Linked DNA regions of Alkaliphilus metalliredigens QYMF. Each later gene encodes a partner of the first gene's protein in a complex. Links are inferred from orthologs where the notes say so. Each region holds a gene or a part of one and is shown on either strand. Other genes may lie near its edges.

Evidence for each region.
Region 2: the proteins of uvrB (region 1) and pcrA are in contact, whole or in part, in a crystal structure (PDB 7EGT), measured with the Thermus thermophilus proteins. The link is inferred for Alkaliphilus metalliredigens QYMF from one-to-one orthologs. Residues at the interface, in WP_096411307.1 of Thermus thermophilus: Glu23, Leu25, Arg26, Asp27, Gly28, Glu29, Arg30, Phe31, Arg55, Glu326, Asp327, Phe328, Glu379, Ser382, Gln383, His398, Gly400, Arg401; in WP_096412145.1 of Thermus thermophilus: His654, Arg656, Phe657, Gln666, Asp668, Glu669, Lys680, Arg681, Leu682, Ser683, Lys685, Tyr686, Ala687.

The regions. Positions count from the first base shown.
Region 1 is NC_009633.1:4,224,035-4,227,285, reverse strand. The notes cover bases 217-3,171. They hold uvrB (excinuclease ABC subunit UvrB), read left to right. Parts: upstream 217-674; coding sequence 675-2,669; downstream 2,670-3,171. Other genes in these bases: uvrA (excinuclease ABC subunit UvrA), read left to right, coding at 2,672-3,171; AMET_RS26010 (hypothetical protein), read right to left, coding at 217-452. Outside these bases: more of AMET_RS26010, read right to left, coding at 168-216; more of uvrA, read left to right, coding at 3,172-3,251. UniProt on the Escherichia coli protein: The UvrABC repair system catalyzes the recognition and processing of DNA lesions. A damage recognition complex composed of 2 UvrA and 2 UvrB subunits scans DNA for abnormalities.
Region 2 is NC_009633.1:976,334-979,568, reverse strand. Bases 79-3,017 are described here. They hold pcrA (DNA helicase PcrA), read right to left. Parts: upstream 2,666-3,017; coding sequence 491-2,665; downstream 79-490. Other genes in these bases: AMET_RS24150 (methyl-accepting chemotaxis protein), read right to left, coding at 2,887-3,017; ligA (NAD-dependent DNA ligase LigA), read right to left, coding at 79-330. Also shown: more of ligA, read right to left, coding at 1-78; more of AMET_RS24150, read right to left, coding at 3,018-3,235. UniProt on the Escherichia coli protein: A helicase with DNA-dependent ATPase activity. Unwinds DNA duplexes with 3'-5' polarity. Translocates on single-stranded DNA with 3'-5' polarity. Initiates unwinding more efficiently from a nicked substrate than double-stranded DNA.

The DNA.
Region 1 (3,251 bases):
ATTTTTTGATGTCTAGGAAATTATGCTTTTAAATTTCCTAGACATGGGGAGTGCAGAGGGGTATTCCCCTCTGTCGGTTTAGGAGGGTGCTCAGGTCGTAAGACCGTCGAAGGGAACCTAGGGTTCCCTAGCGAAAACAAATATTGACGAAGTCAATTTTGTTCCATTTAAGGCTCATCATCCCATGAATCGAACTCATCATCATCATCATCGTCATCCATGGGGCTGATCTCCAGAGCCAGTTGATTGGGAATGGGTGTTAAAACATAATAAGCGGCGTATGATCTGTAGGAAAAACCACAGTATCCACAAACAAAGTTGTCATAGTATAGGTGTTCATGGGTTTCAATTGAATGATTGTGACAGTAAGGACATTTAGGGTATATATAATAACAAATAAAAAGAATATAAGTGAAAGTAGAAATTGACATCAAGATCAAGATGAATAGCATATGGCTCGCCCTCACATTTGTTTGTAATAGTATATGTGATTCTTACAAAAACTGACCATGATTTTTAAACAGAGTTGACAGTGAGAAAAGGAAAGATTATAATAATATAACGAACTAATGTTCGGAACGTCCTAAAAATTAACAACTGAAAAAGCAGATAGAGTAAAAGTGATTATGGTATAATAAAGTTTATGAAAATAAGAGAATTGAGAGGTTTTGCGTATGAATGGATTTGAAATTCAATCAGACTATCAACCCACGGGAGATCAACCAAAGGCCATTGAAGCATTAAGCCAAGGAATTAAAGAAGGCCTTAGGGATCAAGTACTGCTAGGTGTAACGGGATCAGGAAAAACCTTTACAATGGCCAATATTATCCAAGATGTACAAAAACCAACATTAATTATTGCTCATAATAAAACCCTGGCAGCACAGCTCTGTAGTGAGTTTAAAGAGTTTTTCCCAAATAATGCAGTAGAGTATTTTGTGAGTTATTATGATTATTATCAACCAGAGGCCTATGTCGTTCAAAGTGACACCTATATTGAGAAAGATGCTTCCATTAATGATGAAATAGACAAGCTGAGGCATTCTGCTACTTCAGCCCTTTTAGAACGACGGGATGTCATTATTGTGGCCAGTGTGTCCTGTATATATGGATTAGGAGATCCTGCTGAATATAAGAAATTAGTTGTGTCCTTAAGAACTGGGATGACTAAAGATAGGGACCAGGTGTTACGACAGCTAGTTGATATACAATACTTGCGAAATGATATTAATTTTATTAGGGGAACTTTTCGTGTCAGGGGAGATATCGTAGAAATATTTCCTGCCTCTTCTTCGGAGAATGCAATCCGAGTGGAGTTTTTTGGTGATGAAATTGATAGGATTACAGAAATTAATTCACTAACGGGAGAAATAGTGGGACTCAGAAACCATATATCAATCTTTCCGGCATCTCATTATGCCACCAGTGCAGATAAGATTGAAAATGCCATTGAAAGTATTGAGCAAGAGCTCATAGAGCAGGTAGCCTTTTTTAAACAAGAAGAAAAGTTGATTGAAGCCCAGCGAATTCAACAGCGAACCATGTATGATATTGAGATGCTAAGAGAAGTGGGTTTCTGTCAAGGGATTGAAAACTACTCAAGACAGTTAACCGGTAGAAAAGCAGGGAGTAGGCCCTTTACACTGATCGACTATTTTCCAGATGACTACTTAATTATTGTGGATGAGTCCCATGCCACAATTCCACAGGTAGGGGGAATGTATGCAGGGGACCGCTCACGGAAGGAATCATTGATTAATCATGGATTTAGACTTCCTTCGGCTCTAGACAATAGACCACTGAATTTCAAGGAATTTGAAAAGCTTGTGAATCAAATTCTATATGTCAGTGCCACACCAGGTCCTTACGAATTAGAAAGAAATCAAAGAATTGAAGAGCAAATCATTCGGCCAACAGGTCTTTTAGATCCCGTGGTAGAAGTGAGACCCATAGAGGGGCAAATTGACAATTTAGTAGGAGAAATACACAAACGAATCGAAAAAAAACAGCGGGTATTGGTGACGACATTAACTAAAAAGATGTCTGAGGATTTAACTAACTATTTAAAGGAAATTGATATTAAGGTGAGATACCTACATTCAGATATTCTGACCATGGAAAGAATGGAAATCATTCGAGATTTAAGACTGGGGGTATTTGATGTATTGGTGGGAATCAATCTACTCAGAGAAGGCCTAGATTTACCTGAGGTCTCTTTGGTAGCTATTTTAGATGCCGATAAGGAAGGCTTTCTGCGTTCTGCAACTGCATTGATCCAAACAACGGGACGGGCCGCAAGAAATGTAGAAGGCCGGGTGATTATGTATGCCAATCGGATCACCAAATCCATGCAGAAGGCAATTGATGAAACGGAACGACGTAGATTAATTCAAATAGAATACAATGACAAACATCAAATCACACCAAAGACCATTGTGAAAAAGGTAAGAAATGTAATTGAAGCCACAAAGGTAGCTGAAGAGAAAGAGAAATATGGCTTGAATAAAGAGATAGAAGCATTAACCCCAGAAGAAGTAGAAGAGTTGATTCAAAGACTCCAAATAGAAATGATGCAGGCGGCTGACGAATTACAGTTTGAGCGAGCTGCTGAACTAAGAGATCAAGTGAAAAAATTGAAGAAAGTGTACTTTAACGAAGAAGAGGTGTAGATGTGGCAAGAGATAAAATTATTATAAGAGGTGCAAAGGAACATAATCTAAAAAATATTGATATAGAAATTCCAAGGGAAAAGTTTGTGGTCATGACAGGTTTATCGGGTTCAGGAAAGTCATCCTTAGCCTTCGATACCATTTATGCAGAAGGACAGAGAAGATATATTGAAAGTCTATCCTCCTATGCTAGACAATTTTTAGGACAGATGGAAAAGCCCGATGTCGAGTATATTGAGGGACTTTCTCCAGCGATTTCAATCGACCAAAAGACAACAAGTAAAAACCCTAGATCAACTGTAGGAACCGTAACAGAGATCTACGACTATTTACGACTTCTATTTGCAAGAGTTGGAACGCCCCATTGTCCAGTTTGCCATGTTGAGATTAGTCAGATGACAGTGCAGCAAATTGTTGACAAGGTAATGGAATTAGAGGAAAGAACAAAAATTCAGATTCTTGCTCCTATCGTAAGAGGGAAAAAAGGGACCCATCAGAAAACCCTAGAGCAAATTAAAAAAGATGGATTCGTGAGAGTTCGAATTAATGGTGAAGTACGAGAAATTTATGAAGAGATTGAAT
Region 2 (3,235 bases), 3.2 Mb from region 1 along the record:
TACAATATATTCAATTTCATGGTTTGATTCTAATTTTTTCTTAATTCGTTGTTCCCAAGCAACCAATTCTTCAGCAGTCTTGGCTTTATCTAAGCTCCACAGTAGGGCGACGTGCTGGTGAGATTGAAATTTTTTCAAGGGTTCCCCACCCACCCGCTGTGTCGGTGAGTCTAATAAAACATGTCCTGTTTTCTCTTCTAATTCTATCAGTTGATCATAAAGACTATCATATTCCTTATCACTGACAATTGGTTGATCTAATACATAATACTTGTAGCTATACTCATTTAACTGCTTTACTAATTGCTCCATTTCCTTCATTTGATCCATATGCTTCCCTCTTTCACCTATATTCCTAACTACATATCCATACTTATTGTATATTGTTAAAAACATGTTCTCTATATTAGCTTGTACAATTTTCACACTATCTTCCGATGAAAATTAAATATATTTAGCGAATTGATTTGAAAGTATGACACGACTCAAGTTATTTAATCACTTCTAATTGTGTAAAGGCAGTAGAAATTTTCTTGATCCCTGCATTTGGAAAAGCAATTGTCAACATTTCTCCTGATGCGGCAACCACTGTTCCCACACCAAACTTTGGATGTTTGATTTTCATTCCTGTTTTAATCTCCCCTGTTATATTTTCCTGTTTAACGGGTTTTTGATACATTCCGCCTCCATTAAATAGGGGTGAAGTTTGCATTTTTCGAACTTCTTGCTGCCGATTATAGGGTTTTTCCATGGTGATGAGTTCCTCTGGAATTTCTCGAATAAATCTAGAAACTGCATTGGCATTGGTTCTACCGTATAATGTCCTCATCATTGCATGACTTAAATAAAGCTTTTCCATTGCTCTGGTAATTCCCACATAACAGAGCCGGCGCTCCTCTTCCTCATTATTCTCTTGTAGGGACATGGATGACGGAAAGATCCCTTCCTCCATTCCAGGTATAAAGACCACTGGAAATTCAAGTCCTTTGGCACTATGAAGTGTCATGAGCACAACAGCTGCTTCGTCCTCATCCATTAGATCTAAGGAGGTTTCTAGAGAGGTCCTAGCTAGAAATTCCTCCAATGTTTTTATTTCTGCATTTTCATCAAAATCCTTGGTTAAGGAGAGAAATTCCTCTAAGTTTTCAATCCGTCCCTTAGCTTCCACTGTGTCTTCCTTATGCAGTTCATCAATATATTCTGATTGCTTATATATTTCCTTAACAATGGTTGTTACAGGCACTTCATCCTTTATGTCTCGTAGGCTCGTAATCATTTGAGTAAATTTACTTGATTGTACCTTCACCCGGGTAGAGAGATCCGGCATCAGTTCTACATCCAATAGGGCATTAAAGAAGCTTGACTCTCTTTCGTCCGCATGTATTTCTAGCTTTTCAATACTCCTTAACCCAATCCCCCGCTTGGGTACATTGATAATTCGTTTGACATTGACATCATCCACAGGATTTTCAATGATTTTCAAGTAAGCTAAAATATCTCTAATTTCCTTTCGATCATAAAATCGTGTTCCTCCCAGTAATCGATAGGGGATTGCCTTTTTCATTAACAATTCCTCTAATGTCCTGGATTGGGCATTTGTTCGATATAAAATGGCGAAATCGTTGTAGGAACGCGTCTCCGTTTCCTTCATTTCATCAATTGCATTGGTAATATACCCTGCCTCATCATATTCATTGCTGGCCTTATAATACTGAATGACCTCTCCTGGAATATTATCTGTCCAAAGTTTTTTGTCCTTACGTTCTGAATTTTTAGCCACCACCGCATTGGCTGCAGATAAAATATTTTTAGTGGATCGATAATTTTGTTCTAATTTAATAACCCTGGTATTAGGAAAATCCTTTTCAAATCCTAATATATTGCGAATATCAGCACCACGCCATCCATAGATTGACTGATCATCATCTCCTACAACACAAAGATTATGATGTTTCTTAGCCAATAGGCTGACCAATGTATATTGAGCCATATTTGTATCCTGAAACTCATCAACCAATATGTATTTAAACTTTTCTTGGTAGAAAGCTAAAACCGGTGGATGTGTTAAAAACAATTGAACTGTCTTCATAATCAAGTCGTCAAAGTCTAGGGCGTTATTACTTCTCAACTTGTTTTGATACATTTCATAAATGGTTGCTATTTTTTCTTTTCTAAAGTCCCTCCCCTGAACCTCTTGTTGAAATTCCTTGGGTCCCATTAGTTGATCTTTGGCCTTTCCAATTTCCGCCAATACAGCTCTGGGTTGATACATCTTATCGTCTAAATTCAATTTTTTCAAACACTCTTTGATGACAATCTGTTGATCTGTGGTGTCATAAATAACAAAGTTTTTACTATACCCAAGCTTGTCAATTTCACTTCTTAAAATCCGTACACAGGAGGAATGGAATGTACTGACCCATAAGTCCCGAAAACCATCTCCCAGGAGCTGATGAATACGCTCCTTCATTTCACGGGCTGCTTTATTGGTAAAGGTGATAGACAAAATATGATATGGGGAAACACCTAGTTCTTCTACTAGGTAGGCAATTCGATGGGTGAGTACTCTGGTTTTCCCCGATCCTGCCCCTGCCAATAGAAGTAGTGGCCCCTTTGTATGCTCTACTGCCTTTCGCTGTTCATCATTTAAGTGAGTTAAATTCATTTTGTTGCTCCCTTCAAACTATTGTTTTCTATACTCTATCTTACATGATTTAGCACATGGTTTCAATAAAGGAGTACAGACAAACATAAAAAGAGTAAAACCTAATTGGTTTTACTCTTACTGGTTTTAACAAAGATTTCTACTAGATTCAGGTCAAATCAAGTGCTTGTTCTTACTTGAAATATACCTAGGCTTCTTATGGCACTCAGGTATTCCTATTTTTAATACTTAAACTTGGCAGTGCTCTCTTGCATTTCCTCCGACAATCGTGCTAATGATTCACTGGCATTAGCTATTTCAATCATAGATGCAGTTTGTTCTTCCACCGATGCTGAGGCTTCTTCCGTTCCTGCTGCATTTTCTTGTGCGATAGCAGATAGACTTTCTATAATTTCTATAATTTCGTTCTTCTTAGATTCCATGCCTTTACCAGAACGGGTTATTTCTAGTGTAATGCCACCCATTCGCTCTACTGCATCATTTATACCTTTGAATTTATCACTGGTTAATTCTACACTCTTTGTTTGTGATTCCCCTAGTTTTTCAACTTCTTGCATGATCACTACTGCT